DNA from 3 places in the Streptomyces sp. NPDC046335 genome. Region 3 is predicted to be linked to each of the others. Evidence: riboswitches for the same ligand, from Rfam matches in the RefSeq annotation. Region 3 holds a riboswitch; each other region holds the start of a gene.

Region 1 (5,318 bases), on a different contig from region 3:
GATTTGCGGTGGCGTGGCGGGCTCATCATGCGCGGACTGCGGACGCTGCCGGTGGAGTTCACATCCGCACAGGGGAGGGCCCACAACTGACGGGGCGTCACGATTGTGACTTTCACGTGATCTCCGCTGCATCGACTTGTGACAAGCGTTCGACTGCGGCTACGTTCACGTCGACTCGGGCACCCCGTTGCCCGGTCGCCGCACAAGTCTCCCGAAAGGCAACCGCATGCTCTCCGGCAATGGTCGTCACCGACGCCCCCGCCAGGCCCCGGTCCTCATCGTCGCGGCAGGAGTCACCGGATCCGCCATCGCCATCCCGCTCCTCGGAGCGACCAGCGCGAGCGCCGCTCCCACGGTGACGTGGGACAAGCTCGCCGAGTGCGAGAGCGGCGGCGCGTGGAGCGCCAACCCCGGCAACGGTTACTACGGAGGGCTCCAGCTCTCCCAGGAGACCTGGGAGGCCAACGGCGGCCTCGTCTACGCGCCCAGCGCCGACCAGGCCTCCAAGTCCCAGCAGATAGCCGTGGCCGAGCGCGTCCTGAACGGGCAGGGCCCCGAGGCGTGGCCGAGCTGCGCCCCGATCGCCGGCCTCACGGACGACGGCGCCGAGGCCGACGTGGACCCCGGCAACCCGATCGTCCCCGCGCCCACGGATTCGTCCGGCTCGGAGAAGTCGGAGAAGAAGGAGGAGGACTCCGCGAAGACGGGGGACTCCGAGAAGAAGGACGAGTCGTCCGACGACGCGTCAGAGGGCGAGGAGAAGCCCTCGGACGACGCGTCGGACAGCGCGGAGCCCTCCGACGACGCGAGCGACACGCCGGACTCCGGTTCCGACTCCGGTTCCGACCGAGAGAAGGATCACGACAAGTCCGGCAAGAAGGACAGCGAGGACAGCAAGGACGGCAAGGCCGACGAGGCGGAGCCCGGCGGCAAGGCGGAGAAGGGCGCGCCGGACGGCTCGGACGAGTCCGCGGACGGCGAGAGCACTTCGCCCACGGGCAGGGACGAGGACTCCGCTTCCTCCACCGGCCGGCACCGCGGCGGCAGCGCGCGGGAGAGCGGTTCGGGCGCCGACGGGAGTGCCTCCGGCGACCGTTCGGGCCGGCACGCCTCGCGCGGCCACGAGCGGACGGACAAGCCGGCCGACGGGACGTACACGGTCCGCTCCGGCGACAACCTCTCGGCGATCGCCGACGACCACGGTGTGGACGGCGGTTGGTCCAGGCTCTACACCGAGAACAAGAAGACCGTCGGGGACGACCCGGACCTCATTCTCCCCGGTCAGAGCCTCGATTTGGGCGAAAAATAGGGGTAGTTGACGATGCGTCGGCGGGGTACTTCGCGTCGAATGCCCGTTTTGGCGCGAGTGAGAGATGGGTCTCAGAAGCCCTGATCGTCTTTGAAATTCGGGTGGTCCCCTGTCTACGGTCGTGACCGCTCGCCATTGGTGGGCCCCGCCGGTCGGTACGCCGAATCCTGCCAACGGCCGGACGGGAACAATCGTCGCTTCGAGCGCCGTAGGCAGGAGCGGGGGACCCAAGGTAAGTGCCGGGCCCGGAAGTTCGGCTCCGAACAGGAGCGGGACGTACGGACCGGCTAGGGGTGGAGCCGCACTCGGGAGAGTGCGGCCGGGCAACTTCACTGGCCCGAACCCGACAGCTCACCTCGCAGGCGTCGGTGAGGGGATCAACTCATGCTGTTTTCCAGCAAGGGCAAGCACCGCCGTCCGTCCAAGGCCACCCGTGTCGTCACGCTCGCCGGTGTCACCGGTGCCGCCGTGGCGGCCCCGCTGATGGCCGCCGGTTCGGCCTCGGCCGCCACCGCCTCCGAGTGGGACGCCGTCGCCCAGTGCGAGTCGGGCGGCAACTGGTCCATCAACACCGGCAACGGCTACCAGGGCGGCCTGCAGTTCTCGCCGTCCACCTGGGCCGCGTACGGCGGCACCAAGTACGCGTCCAGCGCCGACAAGGCCTCCAAGGCCCAGCAGATCGAGATCGCCGAGAAGGTCCTCGCGGGCCAGGGCAAGGGTGCCTGGCCGAGCTGTGGTGTCGGCCTCTCCAACGCCTCCGGTGGCGGCGGCGCCCAGCAGCAGGCCCCGCAGCAGCAGACCAAGCCGCAGCCGCAGAAGACGCAGCAGCAGGCCCCGCAGCAGCAGGCCGCCCCGCAGGAGCAGGCCGCGCCGAAGCCGCAGCCCGCGCCGCAGACCCAGACCAAGAAGACCGTCGAGACCCCGACCGGCAAGAAGGTCGAGAAGGGCGACGGCGAGTACAAGGTCAAGACGGGCGACACCCTGTCGAAGATCGCCGAGTCGCACGACGTCAAGGGCGGCTGGCAGAAGGTCTACAAGCTCAACGGCGACATCATCGACAACGCCGACTTCATCTACCCGGGCCAGCAGCTCCACCTGAGCTGACCCGCGCGGCCACGGCCGTGCCTCGGCGGACGCACGGCCGTACCCCCGTCCCCACGGGCTCCCCGCCCCGGTGCGCGTATCCCCCGTACGCACCGGGGCGGGGGTATGTCCGCCCCCGGCCCCCGGCTGGTCGCCCCCGGCTGTTCGCCTTCAGCGAGCTACTGGTCAGTAGAAACGCGGGCTTCCGTCCCGTTTCCCCGGTATTTGGGCGCTCGTGCGTCCCACGGGGCGGGCGGTCGGCTGGCCGAAGGCTCCGGGCCGGTTAGGCTCAGGAGACGCAGGGCCGAAGCGGCCCCGCGTAAACGCGTCACATCCCAGAAGGAGATGCTCGTGCCGTCCATCGACGTCGTCGTAGCCCGGGAAATCCTGGACTCCCGAGGCAACCCCACGGTCGAGGTCGAGGTCGGCCTCGACGACGGCAGCACGGGTCGTGCCGCCGTCCCGTCCGGTGCCTCCACCGGAGCCTTCGAGGCCATCGAACTCCGTGACGGTGACCCCAACCGTTACATGGGCAAGGGCGTGGAGAAGGCCGTCCTCGCCGTCATCGAGCAGATCGGCCCGGAGCTCGTCGGCTACGACGCCACCGAGCAGCGCCTGATCGACCAGGCCATGTTCGACCTGGACGCCACCGACAACAAGGGCTCGCTCGGCGCCAACGCCATCCTCGGCGTCTCGCTCGCCGTCGCGCACGCCGCGTCCGAGGCCAGCGACCTGCCGCTCTTCCGCTACCTCGGCGGTCCGAACGCGCACCTGCTGCCCGTCCCGATGATGAACATCCTGAACGGTGGGTCGCACGCCGACTCCAACGTCGACATCCAGGAGTTCATGATCGCCCCGATCGGCGCGGAGTCCTTCTCCGAGGCCCTGCGCTGGGGCACCGAGGTCTACCACACGCTGAAGAAGGTCCTGAAGAGCAAGGGCCTGGCCACCGGCCTCGGCGACGAGGGCGGCTTCGCGCCGAACCTCGACTCCAACCGCGCCGCCCTGGACCTCATCCTCGAGGCCATCAAGGAGGCCGGCTACGTCCCCGGCGAGCAGATCGCGCTCGCCCTCGACGTCGCCGCGTCCGAGTTCTACAAGGACGGCTCGTACGAGTTCGAGGGCAAGACCCGCTCGGCCGCCGAGATGACCGAGTACTACGCGGAGCTCGTCGCCGCGTACCCGCTCGTCTCCATCGAGGACCCGCTGTTCGAGGACGACTGGGCCGGCTGGAACGCCATCACCGAGCAGCTCGGCGAGAAGGTCCAGCTGGTGGGCGACGACCTGTTCGTCACCAACCCGGAGCGCCTGGCCCGCGGCATCGAGGAGAAGTCCGCGAACGCCCTGCTGGTCAAGGTCAACCAGATCGGTTCGCTGACCGAGACGCTGGACGCCGTCGAGATGGCCCAGCGCAACGGCTTCAAGTGCATGATGTCCCACCGCTCCGGTGAGACCGAGGACGTCACCATCGCCGACCTGGCCGTCGCCACCAACTGCGGCCAGATCAAGACCGGCGCCCCGGCCCGCTCCGAGCGCGTCGCCAAGTACAACCAGCTCCTGCGCATCGAGGAGATCCTCGACGACGCCGCCGTGTACGCGGGCCGCAGCGCCTTCCCGCGCTACAAGGGCTGAGCCGTGCCGCAGGCGTAATGCCCGGTTACCTACGTCCCCGCACCCGGTCCCGTACCGTGTGCGGGGACGTAGTCACGTGCACGCGCTGCTTCGGGGAGGCGGAACCATGGCCAAGGCCGGGACCAGGGACCGGTTCTCCACGGCTACCCGGCTACGGCTGCTCGGCGAGCAGACCGCCGAGCGCGTCTACCGCTCCCAGACCAAGCGCCAGGCCCGCCGCTCCCGGCTCACCGGCCGGGCCGCGCTCCTCGCGCTGGTGCTCTGCTCGCTGGTCGTGGTGCTCGCGTACCCGATAAGGCAGTACGTCTCCCAGCGCACCGAGATCGACAACCTGCGCCGGCAGCAGACCGAGCACCGGGCCGACGTGGAGAAGCTCCGCGACGAGAAGGCCCGCTGGCAGGACGACGCGTACGCCGAGCAGCGCATCCGGCACCGCCTGCACTACGTGATGCCGGGCGAGACCGGCTTCACGGTGATCGACCCGTCGGCGGCGAAGACCCGGCGCGCGGACCAGGGCGCGGCGTCACGCCCCTGGTACTCGAACGTCTGGGACAGCGTGGACAAGGCCGACCGCCCCACCAACTGACCCCACCGCCCCGCCAACCGCCTCCGCTAGCCCGATGCCGCTCGCCCGACGCCCGACTCCGACCATCTCGACGCCCGACCTCTCGCCCGCCCCCGACGGCCGTTTCCGACCGCCCCGACGCCCGACCTCTCGCTCGTCACGACGCCCGGCGTCGACCGCCCTGACGGCCGACTCCCATCGCCCCGGCGAGTAGCCCCCTCGACCGCCCCGACGCACCACCGTCTCGATCGCGCCGGCGATCGACCACCTGATGGAAAGACAGGCATGCACACGCCCCCGCCGACCACCCCGCGCACCGAGCCCACCGACGCCGATGTCGAGGCCTTCAAGGAGCAGCTCGGCCGTCCGCCCCGCGGGCTGCGGGCCATCGCGCACCGTTGTCCCTGCGGGCAGCCGGACGTCGTCGAGACGGCGCCGCGGCTCCCGGACGGGACGCCGTTCCCGACGACGTACTACCTCACCTGCCCGCGGGCCGCGTCCGCGATCGGCACGCTGGAGGCCAACGGCGTCATGAAGGAGATGTCGGAGCGGCTCAAGACGGACCCGGAACTCGCCGCCGCGTACCGCGCCGCGCACGAGGACTACATCGCGCGCCGCGACGCCATCGAGGTCCTGGAGGGCTTCCCCAGCGCGGGCGGCATGCCGGACCGCGTGAAGTGCCTGCACGTCCTGGTCGGCCACTCCCTGGCCGCGGGCCCCGGCGTGAAC
Region 2 (5,318 bases), on a different contig from region 3:
TGAAGACTCAGGGCCGGGAAGCTGAAAAGCTTCCCGGCCCTGAGTGTTTTCCAGCTCTGAAGTGTTTCCGGTTCCGGCCGCCGGGGTTTCCGGTTCCGGCCGTCGGGCCGGCGCCCGTGGGGGCGCTTTCGTCACCCGGTCGGCCCACATCAGGTCGCACCCGCACCGCGCTGCGGGAAGCCTGGGTAGGTGCAGCGCGGTGATGGGCGCGGAGTCGGCGGGAGACGAGCGGTGGGGCAGCGAGGAGGGACCGACGGGTCCGGCCGTGGGAACCGCCGCGGGCGGCGCCCGGGCGGCAGCGCAGCCACCCTCCACGAGCGGACCTTCGTCCGGGCCCTGCCCTTCCTGCTGCTCATCGTCGGCATGGTGTACGACATCTCGACCCCGTCAGAGTTCACCGCGGCCCCCCTCTATACGGCGGCACCCCTGATCGCCGCCCCCTTCTACTCGCTGCTCAACACCGTCCTGACCGGCGCGGCCGCCTCCGCCGCGGTCGTCCTGCTGCACTACGGCAACCATGCCGCCGGCCACGTCGAGTCCGTCACCGAACTGCTCACCGTGGTGACCGTCGCCGTCTTCGCCGTCGTCATCAACCGCGTCGTGCGCCGAGGCAACGACCGGCTCGCCACCGCACGCTCCATCGCCGAGACCGCCCAGCGCGCCGTCCTGCCGGAGCCGGACGCCCGCATCGGCGGCCTCGACATCGCGGCGCGCTACGAGGCGGCGCAGGCCGACGCGTTCATCGGCGGCGATCTGTACGCCGTGCAGGACACCCCGCACGGGGTGCGGCTCATCGTCGGAGACGTGCGCGGCAAGGGCATGGGGGCGGTCGCGGCCGTCGCCGTCGTCATCGGCGCGTTCCGCGAGGCCGCCGAGCAGGAGGTCACCCTGGAGGCGGTGGCGCAGCGCCTGGAGCGGGCGCTCGCGCGGGAGGGCACCCGGCGGGACGGGCTCGACGCCTTCGAGGGGTTCACCACGGCCGTCCTCGCGGAGATCGGGCACGGCGACGGCCACGTACGCCTGATCAACCGGGGGCACCCGGAGCCGCTGCTGCTGCGCGGGGACGGGCGGCTGTGCGTGCTCTCGCCGACCGAGCCCGCGCTGCCGCTCGGCATGGGCTCGCTGGGGTCCTGGCCGGACCGGGCGGACGAGACGGAGTTCCCGCCGGGCGCGATGCTGCTCTTCTACACGGACGGCCTCTCGGAGGCGCGGAACGAGGCCGGGGAGTTCTACGACCCCGCGACCCGGCTCGGCGGGCGGGTCTTCCCGGGCCGCAGGGGCCCGCAGACGCTCCTTGCCACCCTCACGCAGGAGGTGCGGTGGCACACCGGGGGCGGCGCGACGGACGACCTGGCGCTGCTCGCGGTGCGGCGGCCCGCCGCGGACGACCCCGATGTCACGCCGGGTGACTGAACTGCACCCCTCTGCATAACAACTGACGTACTGTCAAGCGGATGGCAGGTTCCGGTTCGGCCACGCGGCCGGGCAACTCGCCCCGTTCGCGGCCCCCGTGTCCCCATACGTACGGTCGGATCATGCCCCGGGGGCGTTAACAATCAACAGGAACAGCTTGGAATACGGGCCCGCTGTCTATTAACGTTCGATAACGCAGCGCGGTCGTCCCAGCCGTCACTAGAGGCGGCTCCGTGCGCACACGCCTAATCCCGCAAGGGAGCCGGGGAACCACCAACTTGGGGTGAATCGGGCATCTGCGCATCCGTGCCAGGTGTTCGTAGGAGACCTTCCTGCTCCGAACCCGTCAGCTAACCCGGTAGGCGAGAAGGAAGGAAAGGAGTGCGCCCCAGTGGCGTCCAACCGGCCTGCCCCAGAAGCCGCGTACGTTCCGAATGACCCCGATTTCGGTGGGTACGACGAGCAGACCTGGGAGGAGTGGAATCCCACCGAGGAGTCCGTCCGTCCCGTCCGCGGCAGGCACCGTGTGCACAAGAAGGGCGGCGGCGGCCTCGCCCGCAGCTCCACCGTCCTGGGCGTCGGCGTCATCGCCGCCGTCGGCGCGGGCGGCATCGCCACCGCGCAGGACGGCAAGCCGCCGGTCTCCATATCGATGCCCGACCTGGGCGCCGTCACCGACTCGCTGCCGGAGGCCAAGTCCCTTCCCGGCGTCGGCTCGCTGATCTCCGACGACTCCGCCGACTCCGGCTCCGGCTCCGCGGCGAACGCCGCCACCGCCGCGGCCCCGCTCACCGCCGCCGGTGTCAGCTCCGCCGACGCCGAGCAGGGCACCACCGACGCGGGCGAGGCGCTGCGCGCCCGCATCATGCGGCAGGCCGAGAACCAGCAGAGCCAGGCCGACGACGCGGTACGGACCGCGGCCGAGGGCGCCGCCGTCAAGAAGGCCGCCGAGGAGGCCGCCGCCCAGCAGAAGGCGGCCGAGCAGAAGATCGAGGCCAAGGCCGCCGCGAAGAAGAAGAAGGAGGAGGAGGCCCGCAAGGCGAAGGCCGAGGCCGAGCGCCTGGCCAAGCTCGCCAAGAGCTTCGCGATCCCCACCTCCTCGTACACCCTGACCTCGCACTTCGGTGACTCCGGTTCCATGTGGTCCTCCGGGCAGCACACCGGCCTCGACTTCGCCGCGCCGACGGGTACGCCGCTCAAGGCCGTGCACACCGGCACCGTCAAGGAGGCCGGCTGGGCCGGGGCCTACGGCTACCGCACGGTCCTGGAGCTCGATGACGGCACCGAGGTCTGGTACTGCCACCAGTCCTCGATGAACGTCAGCGCCGGGCAGAAGGTCAGCACGGGCGACGTCATCGGCCGCGTCGGCGCGACCGGCAATGTGACGGGACCGCACCTCCACATGGAGGTCCACACCGCGGCCGGCGCCAACATCGACCCGCTCGCCTGGCTTCAGGGCAAGGGCCTCAACCCCTGACTCCGGTGGTCCTGGCGCCAACCCCCCGGCGCCAGGGCCGCCGGTCAGGAGCAGTGCCGCCGGTCAGGAGCAGTGCCGTCGGTCCGGAGCAGTGCCACGGACGCACGATGGTTCGTGGAATTCCGTTTCCGCCGCGGTCGTTGAGGAACGCATGACTTCTCTCCGTACGCTTGGCTCATCCGACCTCGAGGTCTTCCCGCTCGCCCTCGGCGGCAACGTCTTCGGCTGGACCGCCGACCGGACGGCGTCCTTCGCCGTCCTCGACGCCTACACCGCGGCGGGCGGCAACTTCATCGACACCGCCGACGCCTACTCGGCCTGGGTGGAGGGGAACCGGGGCGGCGAGTCGGAGACCCTGATCGGCGAATGGCTGGCGAGCCGCGGCAACCGCTCCGACGTCGTCATCGCCACCAAGGTCGGCGCGCACCCCGACCACAAGGGCCTCGCCGCGAACACCATCAAGGCCGCCGCCGAGGAGTCGCTGCGCCGCCTGGGCACCGACTACATCGACCTGTACTACACCCACTACGACGACCCCTCGGTCCCCGTCGAGGAGTTCATCGGCGCCCTCGACGAGCTGGTCAGGGCCGGCAAGGTCCGCGCGATCGCCGCCTCCAACATCACCCCCGAGCGGCTCCAGGAGTCCCTCGACCTCTCCGACCGCGAGGGCCTCGCGCGCTATACCGCGCTCCAGCCGCACTACAACCTGGTCTCCCGCGGCACCTACGAGGGCCCGCTCCAGGAGGTCGCCTCGCGCTCCGGCCTCGCGGCCGTCCCCTACTACGCGCTCGCGTCCGGCTTCCTGACCGGCAAGTACCGCCCCGGCGTCACGGTCGAGAGCGCCCGGAGCTCGCGGGTCGAGGAGTACGTGGGCACCGAGCGGGGCGACCGGGTGCTCGTCGCGCTCGACGAGATCGCGCGGACGCGGGGCGCCGAACCGGCGACCGTGGCGCTCGCCTGGCTGGCCGCCCAGCCCACCGTCGCCGCGCCGATCGCCTCCGCGCGCACGGTCGAACAGCTTCCCGCGCTGCTCGCGGTGGCGGACCTGGAACTGACGGCGGCCGAACTCTCGACGCTGAACACGGCCTCTGCCTGAGCCTGAGGGCCGCCGGAGCCAAGGTGCCCAGGTGCCTAGGTGCGATACGGGTTGTACGCCTGCGCCGCCGGGTACGCCTGCGGCTGCCCGTACGGGAGGGGTGCGTACGGCGGGTGGCCGTACGCCGCCGGGGCCTGGTAGCCGTACTGCGGGCGCCCGTACAGGGCGTACGGGCCGGGCAGCGGGACCGGGGCCGTCGCGCGGGCCGCGTAGGCCAGGGCGGGGCGGGCCGGTTCGCGGCGCTCCCAGAGCCGGTGCAGGAGCTCACGCTCGCGGGCGACGAAGTCGGCGCCCGCCCGGCCCTTGCGGCCCCGGTGGCGCAGGAACGCCAGGGACGTCGCGTACGTCTCGTACTCCGCGACCGTGCGGCCCGCGGCCTTGCCCCAGGTGTACGAGGCGTAGTCGCGGGCCAGCGCGCGGGCGCGCATCGAGCCCAGCGCGTACGGCTCGGGCGGGGTGAGCCAGCCCGCCGCCGCGTAGACGGGCAGCTCGGCGCGGATCATGCGCAGCTCGCGCTGCCGGGTCCAGATGGCCAGCCAGGTCAGCAGGCCGAAGCAGGGCAGCATGAACAGCGCGTACACGATGAAGAAGCCGTACTGCCCGAAGACCGCCGAGCCGTTCCACAGGGCGTGCACGCCCATCGCGAGCAGCAGCCCGGTGAGCGGGACCAGGACGCGGCGCACGCGCAGGCGCCGTGCGGAGAACGCGGCGACGCCGAAGCCGATGCCGGTCAGGACCGTGAACATCGGGTGCGCGAAGGGCGACATCACGACGCGTACGAAGAAGGTCGCCGCCGTCACGGAGGCCAGGCCGCTGTCGTGGCTGAGCTGGTCGGTGACGAAGGCGTTGCCCAGGTAGAGGATGTTCTCCGTGAACGCGAAGCCGGTCGCGGTCACACCGGCTATCACCACGCCGTCGACGACGCCGGTGAAGTCACGTCTGCGGAAGAGGAAGACCAGCAGCACCGCGGCGGCCTTCGCCGACTCCTCGACGACGGGGGCGATGACGGTCGCGCCGAGGGTGTCCGCGCTGGTGGGGTCGGCGGTGGCGGTGGCTATCCAGCGGATCGCGAAGCTGTTCGCGACGATCGCGATGAGCGCGGCGGCGCACGCTCCCCAGGAGAAGGAGAACAGCAGGTTCCGCCAGGGGCCCGGGGCGACCCGGTCCAGCCAGCGGAACGCGGCGACGAGCAGCGGCACGGGCACGGTCGCGAGGCCGAGCCCGACCAGGAAGCCCTCGGTGCCGGTCTGCTCCCTGACCAGGGCCAGGATCACCAGGCCCGAGAGGGCGAGCAGGACGACGAGTCCGGCCGCGCGTATCGCCCGCCGCTGC
Region 3 (5,318 bases):
CCACACCGCCACGTACGACACCGGCACGTACGACACCGGCAGTTTCGACACCACCTCCGCGTGGGCGACCGGCGGCCATCAGCACCTCGCCGACGTGCAGCATCTCGCGGAGATCCCGTCGCAGCCGGTCCACGACGGCACCGGCCAGTGGGACACCACCGGCTGGAACCAGACGCCGCAGGCCGGCCCGTGGGAGACGCAGCCCTTCGACACGGGCGCGTACGACGCCACGGCGTGGAACTCCGCCGGTGACACACACGACGCGCACGACACGCACGCCCCGCAGGGCGCTCACGAGCCGTACGAACCAAGGCACCCCGAGCACCCCGCAGACCCCGGGCACCCCGCCGACCACGCGGAACTCTCGGATCTCACGAACCTCGCGGACGAGCAGCCGTACGAGCTCACCGAGCAGTACGAGATCTCCGCCGACGCCCCGTACGACACCTCGGAACACGAGCAGGTCGCCGTGGTCCCGAGCCCCGCACCCCGTGCCTCCCGCGCGAAGAACGGCGGAGCCGGTCAGGGCCGTTCGCGGACCCGACGTCGTACGCCGGCGAAGCGTTCCGCCCTGTTCACCGTCGCGGTGCCCTCCGCCTGTGTGATGGGTGTCGCCGGTGTGGCCGCGGCCTCGGTGGGCGACTTCGGCGGGGACGACCAGAAGGAGACGGCGGCCTCGGCCCCGGACGTCACGTCCGTGAAGCCGTCGACCGCCAACAACAAGCTGGACACGCAGCTCGCGAACCTCTCCGCCGACGCGGGCGACTTCGCTGACCGCGCGAGCCGCACGCAGGAGCGCATCGACCTCAAGGCCGAGAAGGTGGCCGCCCAGAAGAAGGCGGCGGCGGACGCGGCACGCAAGGAGCGGCTCCGCCCCAAGTTCAGCCTGCCGGTGAAGCAGCACGGACTCAGCGCCTACTACGGCCAGGCGGGCGTCAACTGGATGTCGGCGCACTCCGGCATCGACTTCCCGGTGTCGTACGGCACGGAGGTCCTGGCGGCGACCGACGGGACCGTCTCCACAAAGTGGAACAGCGCCTACGGCAACATGGCGATCGTGACCGCCAAGGACGGCACGGAGACGTGGTACTGCCATCTCTCCACGCACAAGATCTCCAGCGGTCCCGTGAAGGCGGGCGACGTCATCGCCTTCTCCGGCAACTCCGGCAACTCCACCGGCCCGCACCTGCACTTCGAGGTACGTCCCGGCGGCGGCTCCGCGATAGACCCGCTGCCGTGGCTGCGCAGCCACGACCTCGACCCGACGTAACTCCGGCCTCGCCCCCGCCGCCCCGAGGTCAGAACCTCCAGGGCGGCCAGGACGTCACGAAATCCCGGCGTCACGAAGTCCCGGGCGTCACGAAATCCCGGGTGTCACAACTTCTCGACCGGCGCGTACCGCAGCAGGAGCCGCTTCGGCTTGGGCTCGCCGAAGTCCACCGTCGCCTCCGCGTTCGCCCCCGTGCCCTTGACTCCGACCACGGTCCCGAGGCCGAACTGGTCGTGCGTGACCCGGTCCCCGACAGCCAGCGCGACCACCGGCTTCTCCGAGGCGCGGCGCGTCGCGAAGCCCTGTGCACCGCCCGTACGCGAGCGCGACGAGGACAGCGACGAGGCGATGCCCGCAGCCGGGCCTGACGACGCCGGGGCGCCGACGGAACCCTTCCGCTTCCAGTCCAGATGCGCTTCCGGAATCTCTTCGAGGAAGCGCGAAGGCGGGTTGTAGGAGGGCTGGCCCCAGGCGCTGCGCAACGAAGAACGCGTGAGGTACAGCCGCTCCCGCGCGCGCGTGATGCCCACGTATGCCAGTCGGCGCTCCTCCTCCAGCTCCTTGACCTGGCCGAGGGAGCGCATGTGCGGGAAGACGCCGTCCTCCATGCCGGTCAGGAACACCACGGGGAACTCCAGGCCCTTGGCGGTGTGGAGCGTCATCAAGGTGATGACTCCGGAGCCGTCGTCCTCCTCATCCGGAATCTGGTCCGAGTCGGCGACGAGCGCGACACGCTCGAGGAAGGCGGAGAGCGATCCGGCCTGCGCGGCCCCCGCCTCGTCTTCTCCCGTCTCACCCTCTCCTGCGTCGCCTTCTCCGGCATTGCCTTGCGCCGCCGCTCCTTCTCCCGCTGCGCCTTCTCCCGCCGCGGCTTCCGCCGCCTCGGCATCGGCGGCCCGTACCTCTTCCCGCTGGGCGTTCTCCTGTTCGAACTCCAGCGCCACGGCGGCGAGCTCCTGGAGGTTCTCGATGCGGGTCTCGTCCTGCGGGTCCGTCGAGGCCTGCAACTCGGCGAGGTAGCCCGTGCGTTCGAGCACGGCCTCCAGGATGACGGCCGGGCCCGCGCCCGACTCGACGACGGTCCGCAGCTCCTCCATGAGCGTGTTGAACCGCTTGACGGCGTTCGTGGAGCGGGCCGCCATTCCGTACGCCTCGTCGACGCGGCGCAGCGCCTGCGGGAACGAGATCTTTTCGCGCTGCGAGAGCGCGTCGATCATCGCCTCGGCGCGGTCGCCGATGCCCCTCTTGGGTACGTTGAGGATGCGCCGCAGCGGGACGGCGTCCTCGGGATTGGCGAGAACGCGCAGGTAGGCCAGCACATCGCGGACCTCTTTGCGCTCGTAGAAGCGGACGCCGCCGACGACCTTGTAGGGCAGGCCGACGCGGATGAAGATCTCTTCGAAGACACGGGACTGCGCGTTCGTCCGGTAGAAGATCGCGACGTCGCCGGCCTTCGCGTCGCCCGCGTCCGTGAGGCGGTCGATCTCGTCGGCGACGAACTGCGCCTCGTCGTGCTCGGTGTCCGCCACGTAACCGGTGATGCGCGCGCCCGCGCCCTGGTTGGTCCAGAGGTTCTTCGGGCGACGGCTCTCGTTCCGCTCGATGACCGCGTTGGCGGCGGTCAGGATCGTCTGTGTGGAGCGGTAGTTCTGCTCCAGGAGGATCGTCGTCGCGTCGGTGTAGTCCTCCTCGAACTGGAGGATGTTGCGGATGGTGGCGCCGCGGAAGGCGTAGATCGACTGGTCCGCGTCACCCACCACGCACAGCTCGGCCGGGTCGTCCCCCTCGCCCCCGGAGGGGCCGACCAGCTCACGCACGAGGGCGTACTGCGCGTGGTTCGTGTCCTGGTACTCGTCGACCATGACGTGGCGGAAGCGGCGGCGGTAGTGCTCCGCGACGTCCGGGAAGGCGCGCAGGAGGTTGACCGTCGTCATGATCAGGTCGTCGAAGTCCAGCGCGTTCGCCTCGCGCAGGCGTGACTGGTACATGGCATAGGCCTGGGCGAGGGTCTTCTCGAAGCCGTCGGCGGCCTTGCTCGCGAAGTCGTCCTCGTCGATCAGCTCGTTCTTGAGGTTGGAGATCTTGGCGCTGAACGACTTCGGCGGGAACTTCTTCGGGTCGAGGTCGAGGTCGCGGCAGACCAGAGCCATCAAGCGCTTGGAGTCCGCCGCGTCGTAGATCGAGAAGGAGGACGTGAAGCCCAGCTTCTTGTACTCGCGGCGCAGGATGCGGACGCAGGCGCTGTGGAACGTCGACACCCACATCGCGTTGGCCCGGGGCCCCACGAGCTGCTCGACGCGCTCCCTCATCTCACCCGCGGCCTTGTTCGTGAAGGTGATCGCGAGGATCTGGCCGGGGTGCACGCCGCGCGCGGCGAGGAGGTACGCGATGCGGTGGGTCAGCACACGGGTCTTGCCGGAACCGGCGCCGGCGACGATGAGCAGCGGGGCACCCGCGTGCACGACGGCCGCGCGCTGGTTCTCGTTCAGCCCCTCGAGCAGCGCCGCCGGGTCGATCACCGGGCGCGGGGCACCGTCCCGGTAGTGCGTGTCCCGGGTCATGGGCGCGTCGAACTTCCCGTCGAACAAGTCGTCCGGAACGGGCTCCGGAGCGCTGTCCTCGGGCGGGGGCGGAGGTTCTTCGTCCGTGGCCCGCGAGGGCTGCAGGTCCGCCAGGAAGCTGTCGTCAAAGAGGCTGCTCATCGCCTCCCGAGTCTAGGCGGACCCACTGACAACCCGCGCCGGGTTCCGCCGACCCACTCCTTGGCTCACAGCGTGTCCACTACCGAGCACCCTCTGCCATCGCGTCACGAGGCCGCGCCCGGGGCCTCGTAAAGTCACGAAAATGTATCGGGCATATCGAACATCAACCTTCACAGGCGCCACACAAGTTGGCTAGCGTGCTGCGCGGGCCGCTCGTATTCCCACCGGCGAACCCCGCCGGGAACGCGCGGCCCCCGCCGAGTCCGACATGTTCGGAGCCGGGGACCCACCGAGAACTTGGGGTGAATCGGTCCCGTACGCAGTACGGAACCGTAGGGCAACCTTCCGGACCACCCGCCCGAACCCGACAGCTAACCCGGTAGGCGGCCTACGGAAGGAGTCGCCTCCCTTGGCGTCGCACCGCAAGCCGCGGACCCGGTCAGCCGGAATTCGCACCGCCCCCGCCGTCGGCATCACCACGGCCGCCCTCACCTCCGTGGCGCTCCTCTCCCAGAGCGCCCAGGCCGCGCCGTCGGCGCCCGCCAAGCCCAGCCTGGAAGAGGTCCAGAAGAAGGTCGACGCCCTCTACCACCAAGCGGGCGTGGCCACCCAGAAGTACAACTCGGCCAAGGAGAAGACCGAGAAGCAGCGCAAGAAGGTCGACCGCGTCCTGGACGATGTGGCCAAGCGCACGGACAAGCTGAACGACGCGCGTCAGGAGCTCGGCTCCTTCGCCGCCGCGCAGTACCGCACCGGAGGCGTCTCGGAGACGGCCACCATGCTGCTGGCCGACGACCCGCAGGGCTATTTCGACCAGAACCACCTGGCGGACCGGCTGACCACGCGGCAGAAGAAGGCCGTCGACGACTACGAGACGCAGCGAGCCGCGGCGACGAAGCAGCGCACGAAGGCGGCGAAGAGCCTGGAGACGCTGACCGACTCGCGGGAAAACCTGCGGACCAGCAAGCGGACCGTCCAGAAGAAACTGGGCGAGGCGCGCGAGCTGCTCTCGGAGCTGACCACCGAGGAGAAGGCGCGGCTCGCGGCGATCGAGCGCAAGAAGGAGCGGGAGGCCAAGCGCAAGGCCGAGAAGCTGGCCCGCGAACAGGCCGCCGAGGCGGAGCGCAAGCGCGAGGCCGAGGAGGCGGCGCGGAAGGAGAAGGAGCGGGAGCGGGAGGACGGCCAGGGCTCCGGCTCGGGCTCCGGCACCGGCTCGGATACGGGTACGGGTACGGGCTCCGGCACAGGCTCGGGCTCGGGCTCCGGGAGCACGGACGGCAGCTACGCCACCAAGGCCGCGAAGGTCATCGACTTCGCCGAGGCCCAGATCGGCAAGCCCTACGTAT

The links. A riboswitch is a leader RNA that binds a small molecule or an ion and turns the genes downstream of it on or off. The one in region 3 is predicted to bind cyclic di-AMP.
Region 1: another riboswitch for cyclic di-AMP. It lies ahead of ACZ6JY_RS13110 (transglycosylase family protein); the one in region 3 lies ahead of ACZ6JY_RS28605 (C40 family peptidase).
Region 2: another riboswitch for cyclic di-AMP. It lies ahead of ACZ6JY_RS06915 (M23 family metallopeptidase); the one in region 3 lies ahead of ACZ6JY_RS28605 (C40 family peptidase).

Annotation. Positions count from the first base shown of each region.
Region 1 is NZ_JBVJFF010000005.1:146,600-151,917, reverse strand. It holds gene ACZ6JY_RS13120 (cytochrome P450 family protein) at 1-90, shown strand, start outside; gene ACZ6JY_RS13115 (transglycosylase family protein) at 227-1,309, shown strand; cyclic di-AMP (ydaO/yuaA leader) riboswitch at 1,504-1,689, shown strand; gene ACZ6JY_RS13110 (transglycosylase family protein) at 1,694-2,413, shown strand; gene eno (phosphopyruvate hydratase) at 2,744-4,024, shown strand; gene ACZ6JY_RS13100 (FtsB family cell division protein) at 4,131-4,610, shown strand; gene ACZ6JY_RS13095 (DUF501 domain-containing protein) at 4,875-5,318, shown strand, end outside.
Region 2 is NZ_JBVJFF010000002.1:674,619-679,936, forward strand. It holds gene ACZ6JY_RS06910 (PP2C family protein-serine/threonine phosphatase) at 232-1,413, shown strand; cyclic di-AMP (ydaO/yuaA leader) riboswitch at 1,646-1,793, shown strand; gene ACZ6JY_RS06915 (M23 family metallopeptidase) at 1,805-2,890, shown strand; gene ACZ6JY_RS06920 (aldo/keto reductase) at 3,042-3,986, shown strand; gene ACZ6JY_RS06925 (PrsW family glutamic-type intramembrane protease) at 4,022-5,318, opposite strand, start outside.
Region 3 is NZ_JBVJFF010000012.1:111,768-117,085, forward strand. It holds gene ACZ6JY_RS28595 (M23 family metallopeptidase) at 1-1,270, shown strand, start outside; gene ACZ6JY_RS28600 (ATP-dependent DNA helicase) at 1,375-3,972, opposite strand; cyclic di-AMP (ydaO/yuaA leader) riboswitch at 4,218-4,374, shown strand; gene ACZ6JY_RS28605 (C40 family peptidase) at 4,382-5,318, shown strand, end outside.